DNA from 3 places in the Exiguobacterium sp. QJM3NY_9 genome. Region 1 is predicted to be linked to each of the others. Evidence: a T-box and tRNA genes for the amino acid it is inferred to sense, from the RefSeq annotation. Region 1 holds a T-box; the other regions hold tRNA genes.
What was found. A T-box is a leader RNA that pairs with one kind of tRNA and senses whether it is charged. The one in region 1 lies ahead of ileS (isoleucine--tRNA ligase), so its partner is inferred to be a tRNA-Ile.

Region 1 (7,633 bases):
CGGTCCGTGGATGTTCAAATCCGAGAACCGCTGCGTGGAGTGCTTGACCATTCATCTTCATCGTCTTCCGCGGTCCATATTTCGGGTCACCTGCGAGCGGGAATCCGATATAGCGCATGTGGACACGAATTTGGTGAGTCCGTCCTGTTTCGAGTTTACACTCAACGACCGTAAAGCCTTCATACCGGTCAAGGACACGGAAATGCGTGACAGCGGATTTTGAGTTTTTGTCCGTGACCGTCATCCGTTGACGGTCATTTTTATCACGACCGACTGGTGCTTCAATCGTTCCGAGTTCATGGGGAATTTCACCATGGACAAGCGCGATATACAGACGTTCCGTCGTCTTATCTTTTAATTGTTGCGCAAGCGATTCATGGGCTAAATCATTTTTAGCGACCATCAAGAGACCTGATGTATCTTTATCGATCCGGTGAACGATCCCTGGTCGTTTGACCCCATTGATGCCTGAGAGGTCTTGGCAGTGATGAAGCAACGCATTAACGAGTGTTCCTGACACGTGTCCTGCTGCCGGGTGGACGACCATGCCTTTTGGTTTATTGATGACGATGACATCGCTGTCTTCGTAAACGACATCTAGCGGAATGTCTTCCGGTAAGATTTCGAGTTCGACGGCTTCCGGGATATGCACGGTGATGCTTTCCGTTCCCGTCATCTTATAGTTCGGTTTCACGATGCGTCCGTCTACTTCGACGTGCCCCGCCTTTAACCAGTCTTGCACTTGCGAACGCGACCACTCTTGTTGTTCAGCCAACCATTTATCGATTCGCCCTGTCGCGCCTTTTGCTTCGACCGTCCATACTTGTTGTTCATTCATTAATCAATCGTTCCCTTCTTCGTCAAACGCTCTTCGAACATGACGCTAATCAGCATCAAAATCACTCCAAATGTCAAGCAGACGTCTGCGACATTAAAGATCGGAAAATTATAGCCGAACGGATAAAAGTGTAAGAAATCAACGACTTCCCCACGCGCCATCCGGTCAATGAAATTTCCGATCGCTCCACTCAGTAGTAAAGCGACACTCCAAGCAAATACTTTGTTTTTTGTTCCTTCTTTGTACAGAAAATAAATCAGACCAACAACAACGAGAACCGTCACGATGAAGAAGAAGCCGAATTTTCCTTCAAGCATTCCCCATGCCGCTCCACGGTTGCGGTATGAATTGAGATAAAAGAAATTTGGAATGACTTCAATCGCTTGACCAATCGTCATCTGCTGGACGACGATCCATTTCGTCAATTGATCCACTCCTACGAGTAAAGCAGCAATCACTAAGTAAAGCCACATCCTGTTTTCCCCCACATCAAAAAATAATGAGGGGTAGCTACGAAGTCGCAGTAGCCGCCCCTCCCCTTATTCATTATAAAGAATTGACGACCGCAGTACAACGAGGACAAAGTGTCGGATGAGCCGGATCTTGACCAAGTTCAGTCGAATATGTCCAGCAACGTTCACATTTCTCGCCGTCCGCTTTCAAAACAGTGATTGCCGTCGTCTCATAGTTACGTTCTGCCGAGTCGACAAAATCGATGTGTGAGACTTGAAGCAGTTGTTCAAGATGGTCGATTGTCGCAAGCAAGTTCTTCGTCGCTTCGTTCGGTGCGAGCTCGAGTTTGGCTTCGAGCGTTTTCCCGACGAGCTTCTCTGCCCGTGCTTCTTCAAGCGCCTTCAAGACATCATCGCGGAAGACGAGGAACGCGTTCCATTTCGCGATCAGTGCAAGTCCTTCTTCCGATACGTCGACTGCTTCCGGTAGATCCGTCAAGAAGATACTTGCCGTCTCGACACCAGGAACGAATTCCCATGCTTCGTCTGCCGTATGCGGTAAGACAGGTGCCATCAATTGTAACAATGTCACGACGGTATCATACATGACCGTTTGAACGGCACGACGCTCCGGTGCATCTGCTTGTTCGATATACAAGATGTCTTTCGTGTAGTCGAGGTAGAACGAAGACAGGTCAAGGACACAGAAGTTATGCAACAGTTGGTAAACTGCCATGAAATCATACGCATCATAGGCTTTTTTGACTTTACCGACTAATTGATCGAGCTTCGTCCGCATGAAACGGTCTGCTTCCGGTAAATCTTCAAACGCAACACGATGTGCCGTGTGATCGAATTGATCCAAGTTCCCGAGCAGGAAACGGACCGTGTTCCGGATTTTACGGTATGATTCTGAAACTTGTTTAAAGTTGTCCATCGATGCCCGGACATCTGACTGATAATCGACTGACGCAACCCACAGACGAAGAATCTCTGCACCAAATTGTTGCATGATTTGGATTGGGGCAATCGTATTCCCGATCGACTTCGACATCTTCCGTCCTTGACCGTCTAATACGAAACCATGGCTGACGACGGCTTTATACGGTGCTTTTCCCGTTGTCGCAACAGCTGTCGAAAGCGACGAGTTGAACCAGCCACGGTATTGGTCTGAACCTTCGAGGTAAAGATCAGCCGGACGCTCTAGTTCTGGACGCGCTGCCAGCACACCGGCATGTGACGAGCCGGAATCGAACCAGACATCCATGATGTCTGTTTCTTTTTTGAACTGACCATTCGGACTTGCCGGGTGCGTAAAGCCTTCCGGCAATAAGTCGATTGCTTCGCGTTCATACCAGACGTTCGAACCGTGCTCTGCGAACAAGTTCGCGATATGGTCGATTGTTTCCGGTGTAACGATTTCTGTTCCGTCTTCTGCATAGAAGATTGGAAGTGGCACGCCCCATGCACGTTGACGCGAGATGACCCAGTCGCCACGATCTTTAAACATGTTGTGAAGACGTGTTTCTCCCCATGCCGGTACCCACTGAACATCTTTGATTTCGTCGAGGATTTCCGCACGGAAGTCTTTAATCGACGCGAACCATTGTGGTGTTGCCCGGAAGATGACCGGTTTTTTCGTCCGCCAGTCGTGCGGATACGAGTGTTTGATGAACGATAGTTTCAACAATGCGCCCGCTTTTTCTAACGCAAGACCGACTTCTTTATTCGCATCTTCATAGAACATGCCTTCGAATCCCGGTGCTTCCGCCGTCATGACCCCTTTATCATCGACCGGGCAGAGGACGTCGAGTCCGTATGCTTGTCCGATGCGATAGTCATCTTCCCCGTGTCCAGGTGCCGTATGCACGACGCCGGTTGCTTCCGCCGTAACATGATCACCGAGCATGACGAGTGATTCACGGTCGTAGAGTGGGTGTTTGGCTTTCATGTATTCGAAATCTGCTCCATTGAAGACACGACCGACTGTCGCGTCTTCCCATCCGAGTGCCTCGATGACTTCAGGAACAAGCGCCTCTGCGACGATGTAACCTTTTCCTTCGTACTCGATTCGGGCATACGTGAGTTCCGCACTGACAGAGATTCCGAGGTTTGCAGGAATCGTCCACGGCGTCGTCGTCCAGATGACGAAGTGATCCGTCGGCTCTAAGATGTTGTTTCCTTCTAAGACAGGGAACGCAACATAGATGGCAGCAGAACGTTTATCATGGTATTCGATTTCCGCTTCTGCTAGTGCCGACTCAGAAGAAGGTGACCAGTAGACTGGTTTTTTTCCTTTATAGATATAGCCTTTGTTCGCCATGTCACCGAAGAGGCGAATTTGCGCCGCTTCGAATTCCGGTTGGAGCGTGATGTATGGATTATCATAGTCACCGAGAACACCTAAACGCTTAAACTGTTCACGCTGATGATCGACTTGTTCGAGTGCATATTTCGCACACAACTCACGGAACTCAGCGACCGACATCGTCTTCCGGTCGACACCTGATTTTTGGAGTGCTGTTTCAATCGGTAAACCGTGTGTATCCCAACCCGGTACATACGGTGAACGGAAACCATTCATCGATTTGTAACGGACGACGATATCTTTTAAGACTTTGTTTAATCCGTGCCCCATGTGGATATCACCGTTTGCGTATGGTGGTCCATCATGAAGGATGAAGGTTGGTTTCCCAGCATTTTTTTCTTGAACTGCTTGATATAAGTTCATCTCGTTCCAACGTGCCTGCATGTCCGGCTCACGTTTCGGCAAGTTACCTCGCATTAGAAATTCAGTTTTCATCATCAGTAATGTATCTTTGTACTCCATCTGGCATTCCCTCACTTCTTTTAATTTAACATACAAAAAAAGCCAAACACATCCCTGGTATAGGGACGAGCTTGGCTTGAACTCGCGGTACCACCCTACTAGTAGTTCAACCGTACGAACTACCACTTAAGAGCCCGATAACGGGGGCGAATCGGTGCGACTTACTTAATGGTTCAGTCTCACACTCGAAGGGGATATCCATTCTCACTTACTGTTCGGGCTCACACCAGTCCCCGATTCGCTTGCAGCAGTCTGATTAAGACGTGTCCTTGTCATTGATTTAAGTTATATGACATCGTCGTCATTATACGCAACTGCCGGAATCTCGTCAAGCGCACCACGGGTCGAACTATCAAACGCGTCCCAATCATGGCTTGCCAATAACTCCATCTGCGCATCGATCAAGACTTTAAAACGATTACGGTACAATTCGATTTTCTTACGCATCTGTTCGACTTCAAAGTCTGTCCGTTGCGCTCGACGCTGTGCGGAATCTTGCAGTTGTTCCGCTTCACGCTCGGCTTGTTTTAAAATCAAGCTTGCTTCTTTCGTCGCATTGGCCTTGACTTCTTCTCCCGCTTCTTGGGCAACGATGATTGACTTGTTTAACGTCTCTTCCATCGAACTGAAGTAATCGACACGCGATTGCATGTTTTGAATCACTTCTTGCTGTTGACGGTTTTCCCGCAACAACATTTCAAAATCCTTGATGACTTGATCAAGAAATTCGTTGACCTCATCCTCGTCATAGCCGCGAAACTTACGTGTAAATTCCTTATTATGAATATCAAGTGGCGTCAATGGCATGATGAAATCCTCCTCAGCATTTTTTAACCTTTTAATAATCCGTACTGTAATTTAATCCGGTCGCGTTTCGTCGACCCTAAAATAGCCGTCAATTTGACGCGTCCTGTTCCACGGAGCGAAAGCAAATCGCCTTCTTCAAGCATGAAGCTTGGATCTTCGACGATTTTATAATTCACTTTACTTTCCCCTTGTTTAATCAAACTCTGTGCTTTTTGTCTCGAAAAACCAAGCACTTCGCTGACGACAGTATCAAAGCGGAGCGAACTGACGAATCCAAGTTCTTCTTGCCATTCCTGTTCTTTGATCTTCAATTGGTCTTCTAGTTCGACGCGAGATAAACGAATTTTCGTTTTCCCTGCCCGCTCGACGTTCACTTCGATATAAGAAGCAACGTCTTCTGCGACTGCGAACTGAACGACTTGATCTTGAATGACGACGTCACCGAACTTGCCGCGTTTCAGACCGACGTTTAAGAGCGTACCTGTTACTTGTCGATGCGATAGTTCAACGAATTTTGTAGGATAATGAATACGATAGATGGCAATATCAAAGTCGCTCGCATCAAGTTCGTAGTAATCAGGCGCAATTAGTGCCCGCTGTCGCTCTGCCCCTTCGAAACCGCCCTCAAAAAAGAGGGCACATTTCGTTCCGACGAGTTCACGTGTGATTTGCTGTTCGCGTGGGTCAAGAAAATCTGTCAGTTTAAACGTATAGGTCGCTTCGACATGATCGATCCAGTTTAAGACAAGATCGACGAACTCCCGCTCATGTCCGCGATAGTGATCATAGACGCTCATTAGAAGAAGATTGCTCGAATGCCTGACTGTGCTAAGTTCAACACTAAAAAGGCAACGATTGGTGAGATGTCAAGCATACCTCCGATGGGCGGGATGATCCGTCGGAAAGGCGCGAGGAACGGTTCGACTAACATCGCGAGTACTTGTCCGAATCTTGACTCTCGTGCGTTCGGGAACCATGAAAGTAAAATATAAGCAATCATGACATAGCTATAATATTGAAGTAACGTGCCCAATGTACGCCCAATCGCGTACATAACTTGTGAATCCATGTTTACCACCCCTTATGATTGATATCATCTTCTCCAAGTAGATTTGAAATACTACCCGCGAGCTCGACGTTGTTCGGCACACAGAGGAGCGTGTTTTGACTGATTGTCGTAATCGTACCATCGAGTGCAAAGACGACGCCTGAAAGAAAATTAATCATTTGCCGTGATTGATCTTTTGACATGCGTTGCATGTTAACGATGACCGCACGATTTTGACGGAGATGCTCCCCAATTTCTTGTGCTTCATTGAAGACACGCGGCTCACTTAAAATGACTTGTGATTTTGCTTTTTTCGTATGAATCGGAACGATATTCGATTGACGCACAGGGTCCTCCTTTTGAGTAACACTCGGGGTAGATTCCTCGTAGTACTCTTCATACTCTTGCTCTGCAGTACCTCTACCTTTATTTATTGTAGCATCATTTTCATATTCAAGTTCGTCTAAATCGTCTGTGTTCCCAAGAAACAGATGTTGCATTTTCGATTTGAATCCCATTTCGATTCTCCTTTCAACTTCTTCTACGTTTTATGATTGGACGAGGACCGTACCGATTCTGACGTGTGTCGCCCCTTCTTCAATCGCAATCTCATAATCAGACGACATCCCCATCGATAATTCCGTACAGGGAGCGTAAGACAGGTTTCGTGCTGCTACTTCGTCTCGTAAGACGCGTAAAGCGCGGAAAACGGACCGCACTTCCTCTTGATTTTCTGTCAATGGTGCCATCGTCATGAGTCCAATCACACGAACTTTTGGATATTGACCGATTTCATGTAGAAAGGAATGGATGTCTTCTGCGGAGATACCTTGTTTCGAAGCTTCACCCGAGACATTGACTTGAACAAAACAATCGATAGGACGTTTTGCACGTTTATTGATTTCTTCCGCTAAATGCAAACGATCAAGTGAGTGAAGCACATCGATTTGATCGATGATTTGACGTACTTTTCGCGACTGCAGTGTCCCGATGAAGTGCCACTCACAGGCTTCACGCCCAAGTGCTGCTTGTTTTTCTGACAAACCCTCCGGACGATTTTCACCTAGCGCCGTTATACCTGCTTCTAACAGCTCAGAGGCAACTTGACTTGAAACTGATTTCGTCACGCCAATCAGTTGTACCTGCTTTTTTTGAAAACTCTTTTCACTCGCTTGTTGCATCTTTTGTTGGACAAGTTGAACATTTTCATTAATCGACATGTAATGACTCCTTTACGATCAAGCTCGCGAAACGACCTTGGTGGTCCCCATGACGGTAAGAGAAATAGTCATCTGCTTGGCAGTGCGTACAAATTCCTGCATCAATGATGTCACCTAATCCACTTCGCTCTGCTAATGCAGCATTCGTCTGCTGAAGCGAAAGCATCGCTTTTCCGTTTTCTTTCATTGTGTACGGCGTATCTTCAAGACCAAGCCCGTCAATCGCTTCAAGGACAGGTTGGTCGACCTCATAACAACATTCACGAATCGAGGGTCCGATGACCATTTGAATCGAGGAACGATCTGCCCCCGCCGCTTCCATTCGGGCGACAGTCGCTTCAACGATATTCGCGACTGTTCCACGCCATCCGGCATGCGTATTCGCAATGATTCCTGTCGTCGGATCACAAAAAACGAGTGGTACACAATCCGCGAATA
Region 2 (7,633 bases), 1.1 Mb from region 1:
TCTAACTGATCCAGTGGGCAAGCGAGTGATGATACTTTTATTTTACCCATAATTGATTGCTCGATATACCTTTTTGAGGGAATTCCTTTCATTTTCAACTTTTCAATCGCATCTTTTACCTGTGTTAACCACTGAGTTCGGACAGTTTCCGATAACTTATGAAGAGGTAAAATGCAGACGACAAATGAAGCTAAAGCAAACTCTGCATCTATTTTTTCATTGGCTAATGCATCGAGTAACTGTTCTCCGGAATAGTCCTCATAGGAAAGAATCACGCGTGACCAATCATCAAAAGTAAAAGCATGCATTCCATCTAGTCCGTCGAGTTCGTCTTTGAACAGTTGATGGCTGTTCCGGACCTCTTCCATTTCATCAATCGTCCACTGCTGTCGATAGTATCGAGCATAATCGAGTGAAGCCATGATGAGATACGAAGGGCTTGATGTTTGAAACGACTGGAGTGCATGGTGGAGCTTACGACGTTGTACATCCGTTAATCGCTCATGAATCCAAGCCCCCATCGTCAATGCCGGTAACGTCTTATGAGCAGATTGGACGACAGCTGTAGCACCCTGTTCAAAGGCTGAACGGATTCCAACTGCTTCTCCAAAATGTGCACCATGTGCCTCATCAACTAATAATGGTATTTTATAACGTGCTGTCACTGCTACGATTTCTTCGATAGCTGCTGTTTCTCCATAGTAACTCGGTGAAGTTAAAAATACCGCGACTCCACCCGGATAAGATGTTAACGCTTCCTTTAATGTTTCACGTGAAACATTGCCGGCGATTTGTGTTTCTTCATCATACTCAGGGCTCATGAAGATTGGAGACAATCCTAACCATTCGAGTGCATTAAAAATCGACTTATGTGAATTTCTCTGAACGTAGACGCGATCTCCTCGTTTAGTCACAGCCGCAAGCATTGCCCAGTTACCACTTGTTGAACCATTGATTAAAAAATGACTATCTTCCGAATCATAGACTTCACGCAACAATGCTTTTGCTTCTAGAATCGCTTCTGTCGGGTGGTGAAAATCATCTAAGCCAGCTAGTTCTGTTTTATCCCATTCCAAAAAACTAGGTAGACCTAATACGATTGATCCATTTTTATGACCAGGAACGTGCCAAGATGTTGCCTTACGTTCGACATGTCGCTTAAGTGCCTCAATGATTGGAAGCTGACTTTTCATGAAATACACCTCTTATTTTTAAAATACAAAAGACCGACCTGCAAGATGCAGATCGGTCTTTTTCAATTGCCTGGCAACGTCCTATCCTCACAGGGGGAAGCCCCCAACTACTTTCGGCGTTCAAGTGCTTAACTTCCGTGTTCGGCATGGGAACGGGTGTGACCACTTGGCTATCGTCACCAGACGACAGGGCTCGCGCCCTCAAAACTGAAGTCATCAACAATCATCTGCTAGAACAAGGCCTCGACCGATTAGTATCACTCAGCTCCGCATGTCACCATGCTTCCACCCGTGACCTATCTACCTCATCGTCTCTGAGGGGTCTTTCTTGATTACTCAAAGGGAAATCTCATCTTGGAGGGGGCTTCATGCTTAGATGCTTTCAGCATTTATCCCGTCCGCACGTAGCTACCCAGCGATGCTCCTGGCGGAACAACTGGTACACCAGCGGTGCGTCCATCCCGGTCCTCTCGTACTAAGGACAGCTCTCCTCAAATTTCCTGCGCCCACGACGGATAGGGACCGAACTGTCTCACGACGTTCTGAACCCAGCTCGCGTACCGCTTTAATGGGCGAACAGCCCAACCCTTGGGACCTACTCCAGCCCCAGGATGCGATGAGCCGACATCGAGGTGCCAAACCTCCCCGTCGATGTGGACTCTTGGGGGAGATCAGCCTGTTATCCCCAGGGTAGCTTTTATCCGTTGAGCGATGGCCCTTCCATGCGGAACCACCGGATCACTAAGCCCGACTTTCGTCCCTGCTCGACTTGTAGGTCTCGCAGTCAAGCTCCCTTCTGCCTTTGCGCTCTACGAATGATTTCCAACCATTCTGAGGGAACCTTTGGGCGCCTCCGTTACTGTTTAGGAGGCGACCGCCCCAGTCAAACTACCCGCCTGACACGGTCCTCCAGCCGGATTACGGCTGCGAGTTAGAGACTCTATGCATGAAGGGCGGTATCCCAAGGGTGACTCCTCCGAAGCTGGCGCTCCGGTCTCGACGTCTCCCGCCTATCCTGTACATCATGCACAAAGCCTCAATATCAGGCTGTAGTAAAGCTCCATGGGGTCTTTCCGTCCTGTCGCGGGTAACCTGCATCTTCACAGGTACTATGATTTCACCGGGTCTCTCGTTGAGACAGTGCCCAAATCGTTACGCCTTTCGTGCGGGTCGGAACTTACCCGACAAGGAATTTCGCTACCTTAGGACCGTTATAGTTACGGCCGCCGTTTACTGGGGCTTCGGTTCAAAGCTTCGCTTGCGCTAACCCATCCCCTTAACCTTCCAGCACCGGGCAGGCGTCAGCCCCTATACGTCATCTTGCGATTTAGCAGAGACCTGTGTTTTTGCTAAACAGTCGTTTGGGCCTATTCACTGCGGCTCTACTCATGTAGAGCGTCCCTTCTCCCGAAGTTACGGGACCATTTTGCCGAGTTCCTTAACGAGAGTTATCCCGCGCGTCTTAGAATTCTCATCCCGCCTACCTGTGTCGGTTTACGGTACTGGCACCTTCCACCTCACTAGAGGCTTTTCTTGGCAGTGTGAAATCGTGACCTTCGTCCCTAGGGGACTCCGCGTCGTTCCTCGATCTTGGTGCCTGACGGATTTGCCAATCAGACAATCTCGAAACTTACACATGCACTTCCATCCGCATGCGTCACTATCCTCCTGCGTCCCCCCATTGTTCAAACGGTGGATCGGTGGTACAGGAATATCAACCTGTTATCCATCGCCTACGCCTTTCGGCCTCGGCTTAGGTCCAGACTAACCCTGAGCGGACGAGCCTTCCTCAGGAAACCTTGGGCTTTCGACGGAGGGGATTCTCACCCCTCTTTTCGCTACTCACACCGGCATTCTCACTTCCAAACGCTCCACTGCTCCTTCCGGTACAGCTTCACAGCGGTTTGGAACGCTCCCCTACCATTCCTTACGGAATCCGCAGCTTCGGTGGTATGTTTAGCCCCGTTACATTTTCGGCGCGGCGCCACTCGACTAGTGAGCTATTACGCACTCTTTGAATGGTGGCTGCTTCTAAGCCAACATCCTAGCTGTCTAGGCAGCGCCACATCCTTTTCCACTTAACATACACTTTGGGACCTTAGCTGGCGGTCTGGGCTGTTTCCCTCTTGACTACGGATCTTATCACTCGCAGTCTGACTCCCGAGTATAAGTTGCCGGCATTCGGAGTTTAACTGAATTCGGTAACCCTGTGGGGGCCCCTAGTCCAATCAGTGCTCTACCTCCGGAACTCTCAACCTCGAGGCTAGCCCTAAAGCTATTTCGGGGAGAACCAGCTATCTCCAGGTTCGATTGGCATTTCACCGCTACCCACACCTCATCCCCGCACTTTTCAACGTGCGTGGGTTCGGACCTCCAGTCAGTGTTACCTGACCTTCATCCTGGACATGGGTAGATCACCTGGTTTCGGGTCTACGACAACGCACTATGGCGCCCTATTCAGACTCGCTTTCGCTACGGCTCCGCCTCATCAGCTTAACCTCGCGCGCTATCGTAACTCGCCGGTTCATTCTACAAAAGGCACGCCATCACCCATTAACGGGCTCTGACTACTTGTAGGCATACGGTTTCAGGATCTATTTCACTCCCCTTCCGGGGTGCTTTTCACCTTTCCCTCACGGTACTGGTTCACTATCGGTCACTAGGGAGTATTTAGCCTTGGGAGATGGTCCTCCCGGATTCCGACGGGGTTTCACGTGTCCCGCCGTACTCAGGATCCACTCTGGAGGGAAAACAGTTTCAGCTACAGGGCTGTCACCTTCTTCGGCCGACCTTTCCAGGTCATTCACCTACTGTCTTCCTTTTTGACTCCGTATAGAGTGTCCTACAACCCCGGAGAGCATGCTCTCCGGTTTGGGCTGTTCCCGTTTCGCTCGCCGCTACTCAGGGAATCGCATTTGCTTTCTCTTCCTCCGGGTACTTAGATGTTTCAGTTCCCCGGGTCTGCCTCACGCTACGCTATGTATTCACGTAACATGTCCCATCCCATTACGGATGGTGGGTTCCCCCATTCGGAAATCCTCGGATCAAAGCATACTTACTGCTCCCCGAAGCATATCGCTGTTCGTCGCGTCCTTCATCGGCTCCTAGTGCCAAGGCATCCACCGTACGCCCTTCATACCTTGATCTAGCATTTTGGTATTCTAAGAACACACGTCTAATGACATGGTTATAAAAATTTGATGTCTTGTTGATGTCTTCAGTTTTCAAGGTGCGAGTGCCTTCTCCATGAAAATGGACAAGACAAATGGAGCCTAGCGGGATCGAACCGCTGACCTCCTGCGTGCAAGGCAGGCGCTCTCCCAGCTGAGCTAAGGCCCCAGGATATGAACTTAAAATTGAATGGTGGGCCTAAGTGGACTCGAACCACCGACCTCACGCTTATCAGGCGTGCGCTCTAACCAGCTGAGCTATAGGCCCATTCAAATATGGGATGATTCAGTTGAGAGATCGGACTCTCAAAACTGAACGATGGGCATGTCCCTTACGGGACGTTTTCCTTAGAAAGGAGGTGATCCAGCCGCACCTTCCGATACGGCTACCTTGTTACGACTTCACCCCAATCATCTACCCCACCTTCGACGGCTGGCTCCTTGCGGTTACCTCACCGGCTTCGGGTGTTGCAAACTCTCGTGGTGTGACGGGCGGTGTGTACAAGACCCGGGAACGTATTCACCGCAGTATGCTGACCTGCGATTACTAGCGATTCCGACTTCATGCAGGCGAGTTGCAGCCTGCAATCCGAACTGGGAACGGCTTTCTGGGATTGGCTCCACCTCGCGGTCTCGCTGCCCTTTGTACCGTCCATTGTAGCACGTGTGTAGCCCAACTCATAAGGGGCATGATGATTTGACGTCATCCCCACCTTCCTCCGGTTTGTCACCGGCAGTCTCCCTAGAGTGCCCAACTAAATGCTGGCAACTAAGGATAGGGGTTGCGCTCGTTGCGGGACTTAACCCAACATCTCACGACACGAGCTGACGACAACCATGCACCACCTGTCACCCTTGTCCCCGAAGGGAAAACTTGATCTCTCAAGCGGTCAAGGGGATGTCAAGAGTTGGTAAGGTTCTTCGCGTTGCTTCGAATTAAACCACATGCTCCACCGCTTGTGCGGGTCCCCGTCAATTCCTTTGAGTTTCAGCCTTGCGGCCGTACTCCCCAGGCGGAGTGCTTAATGCGTTAGCTTCAGCACTGAGGGGCGGAAACCCCCCAACACCTAGCACTCATCGTTTACGGCGTGGACTACCAGGGTATCTAATCCTGTTTGCTCCCCACGCTTTCGCGCCTCAGCGTCAGTTACAGACCAAAGAGTCGCCTTCGCCACTGGTGTTCCTCCACATCTCTACGCATTTCACCGCTACACATGGAATTCCACTCTTCTCTTCTGTACTCAAGCCTTCCAGTTTCCAATGACCCTCCCCGGTTGAGCCGGGGGCTTTCACATCAGACTTAAAAGGCCGCCTGCGCGCGCTTTACGCCCAATAATTCCGGACAACGCTTGCCACCTACGTATTACCGCGGCTGCTGGCACGTAGTTAGCCGTGGCTTTCTCGCAAGGTACCGTCAGGATACGAGCATTACCTCTCGTATCTGTTCTTCCCTTACAACAGAGTTTTACGATCCGAAAACCTTCATCACTCACGCGGCGTTGCTCCATCAGACTTTCGTCCATTGTGGAAGATTCCCTACTGCTGCCTCCCGTAGGAGTCTGGGCCGTGTCTCAGTCCCAGTGTGGCCGATCACCCTCTCAGGTCGGCTATGCATCGTCGCCTTGGTAGGCCATTACCCCACCAACTAGCTAATGCACCGCAAGGCCATCTCAAGGTGACGCCGAAGCGCCTTTCATCATCGGACCATGCGGTCCGAAGAACTATCCGGTATTAGCTCCGATTTCTCGGAGTTATCCCAATCCTTGAGGCAGGTTCCTTACGTGTTACTCACCCGTCCGCCGCTCATTCCACTTGCTTCCCTCCGAAGAGTTCCACGAGCTTCCTGCGCTCGACTTGCATGTATTAGGCACGCCGCCAGCGTTCGTCCTGAGCCAGGATCAAACTCTCCATAAAGTGTTTGACTTGCTCGTTTTTGTGACCAAAGTCACGTTGACGAAGCTTGCGCTTCATTCATTGTTTGTATCCGAAGATACGTTTTTGCCTCATCGTTCAGTTTTCAAAGTCCGATAATAATAATGGTCGGGAAGACAGGATTCGAACCTGCGACCCCTTGGTCCCAAACCAAGTGCTCTACCAAGCTGAGCTACTTCCCGAAAAGTGCACCCTGAGAGATTCGAACTCCCGACCCCTTGATTCGTAGTCAAGTACTCTATCCAGCTGAGCTAAGGGTGCATAATAAGTGCGGTCGAGAGGACTTGAACCTCCACAGTGTTGCCACCACTAGGCCCTCAACCTAGCGCGTCTACCATTCCGCCACGACCGCAAATTATGCTATTTTTTGTTACTTCTATTTAAAAAATGGAGCGGAAGACGGGATTCGAACCCGCGACCCCGACCTTGGCAAGGTCGTATTCTACCACTGAACTACTTCCGCATTATAAATATAAATGGTACGGGTGAAGGGACTTGAACCCCCACGTCAAAGACACTAGATCCTAAATCTAGCGCGTCTACCAATTCCGCCACACCCGCATAAAAATGGTGTGTCATGCAGGATTCGAACCTGCGACCCTCTGATTAAAAGTCAGATGCTCTACCAACTGAGCTAATGACACAAACTAGTATTAAATTAAAAATAAAATGGGGCGACTGATGGGAATTGAACCCACGAATGCCGGAATCACAATCCGGTGCGTTAACCACTTCGCCACAACCGCCATATTAAATGAAAAATGGTGCCGGCAACAGGAGTCGAACCCGCGACCTACTGATTACAAGTCAGTTGCTCTACCAGCTGAGCTACACCGGCAGGTGTAAATGGTGGCTTTGGACGGAATCGAACCGCCGACACGAGGATTTTCAGTCCTCTGCTCTACCGACTGAGCTACAAAGCCATAATGAAAAAGATCGGTAAATAAAAATGGCGGTCCTGACGGGATTCGAACCCGCGATCTCCTGCGTGACAGGCAGGCATGTTAACCGCTACACCACAGGACCGTGGTAACTTGACGACTTCTATAATGTTATATTAGTCAGTCAAAATTGTCAAATACTTTATTAAAAAAGTATGCCTGGCAACGTCCTATCCTCACAGGGGGAAGCCCCCAACTACTTTCGGCGTTCAAGTGCTTAACTTCCGTGTTCGGCATGGGAACGGGTGTGACCACTTGGCTATCGTCACCAGACGACGGGCTCGCGCCCTCAAAACTGAAGTCATCAACAATCATCTGCTAGAACAAGGCCTCGACCGATTAGTATCACTCAGCTCCGCATGTCACCATGCTTCCACCCGTGACCTATCTACCTCAT
Region 3 (7,633 bases), 1.0 Mb from region 1:
TCTTCGAGTCCCATTGCAACCGTCGCCCCTTTAATCGTCGATCCGATTTGGAGTGAGGTCAGAACATTATTGATTGCGACGTCACTGAATTTATTCGTCGCCGTATCGAGTTTTTGTCCCGACATCGCTAAAACTTCACCCGTTTGCGGGTTCATCACGACCGCATAACCTTCTTTAAGATAGCCGCTTCCCATACCACGACCCATCTTGATCGCTTGTTGGAGGATTTGATCGACCTGTTTGTTGTATTCCGCGTCAACCGTCAGAACGAGGTCTTTTCCAGACTCTCCTTCTTCACGGTTCGGCTCACCGACTGGTTCGCCGTTAAACGTCTCATACACATCATATGCCGGTTTACCGCGCAGTAAATCTTCATATTGTTGTTCTAAAAACGATGTTCCGACCCGATCGTTCAAACTGTACCCTTTTGCCTTGTATTCCGCTTGTTGCTCAGCAGGAATCTTCGAGTACTTTCCGAAAATGTTCCGGAGCGTTCCTTCATATGGATAAGATCGTTCATAGAACGGTTCCACAGAAACACCTTTCAGGTCTTCGAGATTTTCGTCAATGATCGCCATCTCTTTTGCCGTCGCACCAAGCTTGACGAGTTGTGGATCAAGCGCATACCCGACTTCCATATTGTGTTTGATTGCGACGATTTCCATTGTTTTATCATCATAATCAATATCTTTCTCTGTAATTGTATCGAGCATGACTTGATTCTCTTCAGCAATCGATAACTTTTTTCGTTCTTCCAATGTCGGATACTTTTCTTTCATGACAGCATCAAAACGACGTTTCGACTCTTCTGTATTGGTCGCGATCCAGTAATCTTTTAAGTCACGTTCCGTTACCTTCCAATCATCTTTCGGTAAATTGATGATGGCAGCGAGACGTGAAGCTGTTTCAATCCGCTCATCGACCTTTGTATTTTGCGAGCGTCGGTAGACAATTGAATATTTTGAAATCGTATCGACGAGCAATCGTCCATCGCGGTCATAAATTTTCCCGCGTGGTACTTCATACTTTGAAGCGATCATCTCTGTTTTTTGAACTTCTCGTGAGATTTTTTCACCATTGACAATTTGGACGACACCAAGTCGGAAAATCAAAATCGCAAATAATAAAAAAACAACAAAGAACATTAAATTTAATCGAAGCGGCAAGTGGTTACGCCGTCTTCCTCTTACCGTGATTCGTTTCGCCATGGCGTACTCCCCTATCGTTCAAAAAGTCATCTTTGTTCATTATATAGAAGGAAACAATCCATAACAACCTATCCCATCATTTTCCGCAGTGAACTACTCACCACTTATTTGCTTCGCAAACTGAAGTGGGAGCTTCTTGGGAAGATCGTACTTTTACTAGCTACGGTTATTTACCAAGCTCATCGGGTGGTTCCCACCCTGAAGGGTTTTCAGTCTGCCAACATCAACAAGTTGATACTCGCATTAATATCTCTGTCATGATGAGCGCCGCAAGTACACGTCCATTCGCGTACATCGATCGTTTTCTTCTCACCTTTTACTCCACAAGAAGAACAGATTTGAGTAGAGGCGTACCATTGATCCGCTTTGATAAGTGTTCGGCCATAGAATTTGCATTTGTATTCTAACTGTCGGACGAACTCATACCAACTGACATCTGCAATCGATTTGGCGATCTTAGGGTTCTTCATCATGTTCTTCGACTTTAGTGTCTCGACGACGATGACTTGGTTTTCGTCAACGATCCGTTTCGACAGCTTATGAAGAAAATCTTTACGTTGATTTGCAATCTTTTCATGCTTCTTCGCGAGGATCATCCTCGCCTTCTCTCGGTTCTGACTCCCGATTTTCTTGCGGGACAAGGCGCGTTGCGCCTTCTTTATCTTCTCTTCGAACTTTCGAAGAAAACGAAGATTGTCAACTTTCTCAGAAACACGCTCATCGTTTGTCATGATGGCGAAGTGCTCCAAACCAAGGTCGATTCCTACTTTATTCTTGGCTGGAACCCATTGCTCTTCGGCTTGATCGACAAGGATGGAGATCAAGAATTTCCGGGTCTTCGTCATCGAGACCGTCGCGGACTTGATCACACCATCGAACGGACGATGTTGTTTCAACTTCACAAAACCGATTTTAGGAAGTTTCACCTTACGATCTTCGATGCGGATGCTCCCCTTCAGATTGTTTGTCGTGTAAGAGGCACGGTCGTTGTGCTTCGACTTGAACTTCGGAAATCCGACAGACTGATCTCGAAAAAAGTTGTGATACGCCTTGTTTAAGTCCATCTGAGCGTTCGCAAGAGAAAGACTGTCGACTTCTTTGAGGAAAGGGAATTCGGGCTTGTACTTCGCTGGGGTTGGGAGCTTCTGCTTCACGTCAGGGTTGAGCTTCGAATCTTCATACAATCGGATACGTTCTTCGAGCATCTTATTGTAGACGAAACGGACACAACCGAACGTCTTCACGAAATATTCTTGTTGGGGTTTCGTCGGATAGAGTCGAAACTTGTACGCCTTCAGCAAAGCAATCACTCCTTTCCTTGTTTTTCAATATAGTGTCTGATGACGTCGATCGTCGCACCACCGGTCGTCACCAGACAGTAACTTCGAGACCAAAACATGTCTTTCCATAATCGTTTCTTGACGTGCGGAAAGTCTCGTTTGATCAGTCGGCTGCTTGCGCTCTTGTAGGCGTTCAGAAACTTTGACATTTCCGTGTTCGGGTGTGCTTTGAACAGCACATGGATATGATCGCCGTCATGATTCCACTCGTTCAGCGTGATATGATACGACGCGCCGATTCGTTCGAACGTCTGTCTCGCGAACTCCGAGATGGCGTCATCGATCACTTTGCGTCTGTATTTCACGACTAGGACAAGATGATAATTCAGAAGAAAGACTGAATGTTTATTTGTGTCCATTTTCATTGATATATCAGTCCTTTTGATTAGTTATACTGATTGTATCAAACGATTGAAGTCTTGCCAAGACGGGCGATTCATCTCCCACCTACGCCGGGCTTCGCCCCGAGACGCTTAGAGGTGGGAGAATTCTCGCTAAATTTAGTTAAAAAAGAACCGTGCCCTCTTACCGAGGACACGGTTCTAGCATTTAAAAACGATTATTTTGCGTCAGCGTAAAGCTTGGCAACGTGATCCCAATCAATGACATTGAAGAATGCATTGATGTAATCCGGACGACGGTTTTGGTAGTTCAGGTAGTATGCATGCTCCCAAACATCAAGTCCGAGGATTGGCGTTTTACCTTCCATGACTGGTGTATCTTGGTTCGGTGTCGAAACGACAGCAAGTTTGCCACCTTCGACGATGAGCCATGCCCAACCAGATCCAAAGCGTGTTGTAGCTGCTTTAGCGAAAGCATCTTTGAATGCATCGAATGAACCGAATGCTTCATCGATTGCTGAAGCGAGTTCGCCTGATGGTGCAGCACCGTCGTTCTTTTTAAGCAATTTCCAGAAGAATGAGTGGTTCCAATGACCGCCACCGTTGTTACGAACTGCTGTTTGAATGTCAGCAGGAAGCGCATCAAGGTTTTGAAGCAACTCTTCTAATGATTTCCCTTCGTGTTCCGAGCCTTCGAGCGCCGCGTTGACGTTCGTGACGTAAGCATTATGGTGTTTCGAGTGGTGAATCTCCATCGTACGAGCATCGATATGTGGCTCAAGCGCATCATAAGCGTAGCCGAGTTCTGGTAATTCAAATTTTGACATTTTCATGTCCCCCTTTATCCTATTTTCGGAACTTCAATACCTTTTAAGACTAGCAAAAATGACGGGTATAACGCAAGTAATGACCCTTACATTTTATTGTTCATCGCGTGGTGCGAATACAGAGACACCACCACCCGGAACAGGGAAAACACCAAATCCTTCTTCATCGATGACGACAGGCTCATCTTGGTGATTTGTGTAATCGAACCATTCTTCACCAGCACGATCTTCTCCGACGAACATCCGTTTTTCACACATGTCTGCATTTGACAATAGTACGGCACAACCCGAGTTCGGGAACTCTTCGACTCCGTGACGGACCCAACCGACACAGTGTGGATCATCGAGATAATCTTCTTGTTTCCCGTATGCTTTATGGTAGCGGGCGTACAGCAATGCATCGATCATCTCTTTTTTTCCTTCGACTGGATGTGGTCCTTGTACACCGTAATAATCGCCGTAAAAGACACACGGATAACCGTCTTTACGAAGGAGAACGGATGCGTAAGCATGTTGTTTAAACCAATCATCGACCCACGACTCAAGCGATTCGCCTGGTTGCGAATCATGGTTGTCAACGAATGTAACAGCATTCGTCGGGTGCGACTCAACAAGTGTATCTGCGAAGAGCATCGTCAAATCAAATTTTTTCCCCTGTTCTGATGCTTCGTGGAATTTATAATGAAGCGGAACATCGAACAAATCAATTGTATAGTCGACGCTATCTAAGAAGTGACGACAATCATCTAAGTCAGATTTCCAAAATTCACCGACCATATAAAAATCTTCTGGATTTTCACCCATCATTGATTTCGCGAATTCATTGACGAATTCGTAATTGATATGCTTGATTGCATCGAGTCGGAATCCTTGGCAATCGAGTGTATCTTTGAACCAGTGCCCCCAGTCGATCATTTCCTTGCGAACTTCAGGATGATTGTAATCGATGTTCGCAAACATCAAGTAATCGTAGTTCCCGAATTCGCTATCGACTTGGTCATTCCAGTCTTTATTTTTTCCGGAGATTTTGAAGACGCCGGTTCTTTCTTCTCGCGCATCAAAATCCGTTCCGTTAAAGAACTCATGATTCCAAACAAAATCAGAATACTTCCCGTCACGTCCCGGGAAAGTGAATTTTGTCCAGGCATCGATTTCGAATTCTTCTGAAATTTCTTTCGACCGATCTTCCGGATGTACTTCAACGACATTGATCGTCTCCAGTTCATCTGCTGCCGCCTTATGGTTCATGACGACATCGGCATAAACGGCAATTTCATTTTCATGTGCCACTTGAATTGCTTCAAGTAGTTCGTCTTTCGTCCCGTATTTCGTCCGAACCGTTCCTTTTTGATCGAACTCACCTAAATCATAAACATCGTATATCCCATACCCTGTGTCTTCATCTGATTGCCCCTTAGAAGCTGGTGGAATCCAAACAGATGTGATGCCTGCAGCACGAAGCTCCGGCGCTCTCTCTTTTAAACGTTGCCAATGCTTCCCATCATTTTCTACATGCCACTCGAAAAACTGCATCATTGTATGGTTACGTTCCATCTCTCTTCGCTCTCCCTCAATTACTATAGTATGAATATTATTACAATATCTTTAATATTCCCCAAGCGAACAAAAATAAACGCACACCCCTAAACAGGAGTGTGCGTTTCTTAAATGGACCCTGCAGGACTCGAACCTGCGACCGGACGGTTATGAGCCGTCAGCTCTAACCAGCTGAGCTAAGGGTCCTTAAGTAAATAGTAGCGGCGGAGGGAGTCGAACCCACGACCTCACGGGTATGAACCGTACGCTCTAGCCAGCTGAGCTACACCGCCATAATGAATTAAAACAACTACAATTAGATTAATGGAAAGCATCTAAAATGTCAATAAATTATTTCACGAAAATAAAGAGGGACTTCTTTACAGAAGTCCCTCCCGCTTATATTCATTTCATTCAAGCCGTTCCCGAACGTTGTTCGAGTACTAAATCTGTAATATTGACGGCGTGATCGCCAATCCGTTCGAGATTCGATAACAGATCAACAAAAATCATACCCGCTTGACCTGTACACTCCCCGGCATTGACGCGTAAGACGTGGTGTTTACGGAATGAACGCTCGAGTGAATCGAGTTTTCCTTCTAATTCAAGGACTTGGCGTGCTAACGAAACATCATCACGTTCAACTGCTTTGATTGCCGTATCGACGATTTTTTGTGTTAGAACGTACATTTCATCCAACTCTTTTTTCGCTTTTAGCGTAAATTCAATCCGGTTGACGATTTGGAAGTCAACGAGTTCGATTACGTTTTCGACATGATCACCAATCCGTTCGAAGTCATTGACCGCATGCATTAAGAGCGAATGGTCATTCGATTCACGTTCAGAAAGATCGTTCGCCGCCACTTTGACAAGGTAGTTCGTGACTTCCGTGTTCAAATGGTTGATTGCATATTCAATCTGACCAGCGTCAGAAACATCTTTTTTATCATGGGATTGCGTGTAGCGATGTGCTTTACCGAGTGCTTCTTTCGAGAACTCACCCATCCGTAAGACTTCCATTTTTGCTTGGTTAAGCGCAAGTGAAGACGATTGATTCAAGATGTTTTGATCCAAATGACGTGGTTTTGAATCGACTGTCGTGTCTGTTCCCGGAACGACCTTTTTAACAAGCCATGCGATTTGTGCGATGAACCAACATTGAATCAATGTGTTGACGACATTGAACGTACCGTGTGCAAAGGCAATTTGCATTTTCGGTTCAAGATTGAGTACACCTGTGATCCAAGCGATGAACGTCGAGAACAAAGGTAAGGCGACTAAGAAAATAATCGTACCGACGATATTGAAGATGACGTGTGCTGCTGCTGTCCGTTTTGCGGCAATCGATGCACCGAGTGCTGCGAGTACTGCCGTGATCGTTGTTCCGATATTATCCCCGAATAAAATCGGGAGGGCTGCTTTGATATCAATCATGCCACCAGAGTATAGCTCCTGCAAAATACCAATCGTCGCAGAGGACGACTGGACAAGGAACGTAAAGACCGTCCCGACGAACACACCGAGTAACGGATTGTCTGACATCGAAATCGTCAGTTCACGGAACCACTCACTTGATTGAAGTGGTTTCATGCCGTCACCCATCAATGTCAAACCATAGAACAAGGCACCGAAACCGAAGAAGATTTGTCCGATGTATTGAATCCGTTCTTTATTGAAGAAGAAAATGAGAAACGCACCAAGCGCGATTGCAGGAAGGGCTGCTTCCTTGACGTTAAAGCCGATGATGAAGGCCGTAATCGTCGTTCCGATATTCGCCCCCATGACGACACCGATTGCTTGACGTAAATTCATCAGACCCGCGCTGACGAGTCCAACGACGATAACGGTCGTACCTGACGATGATTGAATCAAGACCGTGACGACAATACCGGCAAGAATTCCGAGTAACGGGTTCGATGTGTATTTGTCTAAAATGTAACGAAGTCGGTCCCCTGCTGTTTTTTGGAGCCCATCTCCCATATACTTAATACCGAATAGGAAAATACCGAGTCCACCAATAAAAGTGAAAATCATTTCCTGCAAATCATAATTCATCGTTTCATCTCCTCATATCTAAAAAAGTGGGATTGATTTTTTGTTAAGATTTTATTGTTTCAACCTCTCCTATTATGTAAAGGTCCGTTGAACTTGTAAATAGTTTTATCAACATTTGAATGTTAAGGTTTTATTAACCTGTACCAAAACAGATAAAACCCTTTATTACAAGCGTTCTTACGCTCACTACACCACTGTTATGAAACAGAGAAAAGAGTGTTATCATGGTTTTTTTAAGACAATTTATTAATTATTTACAAACCACCTTAGTTCCAAACCGATCTTTTTTAAAGACTCGCCTTGCCGATGTCTCCCTTTATTTTTGT

Region 2: it encodes a tRNA-Ile, which carries the amino acid that the T-box ahead of ileS (isoleucine--tRNA ligase) is inferred to sense. The anticodon was not compared.
Region 3: it encodes a tRNA-Ile, which carries the amino acid that the T-box ahead of ileS (isoleucine--tRNA ligase) is inferred to sense. The anticodon was not compared.

What each region holds. Positions count from the first base shown of each region.
Region 1 covers NZ_CM149679.1:1,942,738-1,950,370, forward strand. Annotated here, with positions in the region: gene AC0VYQ_RS10055 (RluA family pseudouridine synthase) at 1-838, opposite strand, end outside; gene lspA (signal peptidase II) at 838-1,311, opposite strand; gene ileS (isoleucine--tRNA ligase) at 1,385-4,120, opposite strand; T-box leader at 4,179-4,405, opposite strand; gene AC0VYQ_RS10070 (DivIVA domain-containing protein) at 4,406-4,927, opposite strand; gene AC0VYQ_RS10075 (YlmH family RNA-binding protein) at 4,951-5,724, opposite strand; gene AC0VYQ_RS10080 (YggT family protein) at 5,724-5,996, opposite strand; gene AC0VYQ_RS10085 (cell division protein SepF) at 5,999-6,493, opposite strand; gene AC0VYQ_RS10090 (YggS family pyridoxal phosphate-dependent enzyme) at 6,524-7,195, opposite strand; gene pgeF (peptidoglycan editing factor PgeF) at 7,185-7,633, opposite strand, start outside.
Region 2 covers NZ_CM149679.1:34,606-42,238, reverse strand. Annotated here, with positions in the region: gene AC0VYQ_RS00235 (aminotransferase class I/II-fold pyridoxal phosphate-dependent enzyme) at 1-1,193, opposite strand, end outside; rRNA gene rrf (5S ribosomal RNA) at 1,262-1,377, opposite strand; rRNA gene AC0VYQ_RS00225 (23S ribosomal RNA) at 1,425-4,339, opposite strand; tRNA gene AC0VYQ_RS00220 (tRNA-Ala) at 4,460-4,532, opposite strand; tRNA gene AC0VYQ_RS00215 (tRNA-Ile) at 4,555-4,631, opposite strand; rRNA gene AC0VYQ_RS00210 (16S ribosomal RNA) at 4,716-6,277, opposite strand; tRNA gene AC0VYQ_RS00205 (tRNA-Pro) at 6,401-6,477, opposite strand; tRNA gene AC0VYQ_RS00200 (tRNA-Arg) at 6,483-6,556, opposite strand; tRNA gene AC0VYQ_RS00195 (tRNA-Leu) at 6,565-6,647, opposite strand; tRNA gene AC0VYQ_RS00190 (tRNA-Gly) at 6,684-6,758, opposite strand; tRNA gene AC0VYQ_RS00185 (tRNA-Leu) at 6,773-6,856, opposite strand; tRNA gene AC0VYQ_RS00180 (tRNA-Lys) at 6,864-6,939, opposite strand; tRNA gene AC0VYQ_RS00175 (tRNA-His) at 6,966-7,041, opposite strand; tRNA gene AC0VYQ_RS00170 (tRNA-Thr) at 7,058-7,133, opposite strand; tRNA gene AC0VYQ_RS00165 (tRNA-Phe) at 7,143-7,218, opposite strand; tRNA gene AC0VYQ_RS00160 (tRNA-Asp) at 7,246-7,321, opposite strand; rRNA gene rrf (5S ribosomal RNA) at 7,394-7,509, opposite strand; rRNA gene AC0VYQ_RS00150 (23S ribosomal RNA) at 7,556-7,633, opposite strand, start outside.
Region 3 covers NZ_CM149679.1:936,474-944,106, reverse strand. Annotated here, with positions in the region: gene AC0VYQ_RS04665 (peptidoglycan D,D-transpeptidase FtsI family protein) at 1-1,208, opposite strand, end outside; gene tnpB (IS200/IS605 family element RNA-guided endonuclease TnpB) at 1,418-2,509, opposite strand; gene tnpA (IS200/IS605 family transposase) at 2,515-2,913, opposite strand; gene AC0VYQ_RS04650 (superoxide dismutase) at 3,108-3,716, opposite strand; gene AC0VYQ_RS04645 (alpha-amylase) at 3,810-5,270, opposite strand; tRNA gene AC0VYQ_RS04640 (tRNA-Ile) at 5,386-5,459, opposite strand; tRNA gene AC0VYQ_RS04635 (tRNA-Met) at 5,472-5,545, opposite strand; gene AC0VYQ_RS04630 (Na/Pi cotransporter family protein) at 5,667-7,307, opposite strand; gene AC0VYQ_RS04625 (hypothetical protein) at 7,532-7,633, shown strand, end outside.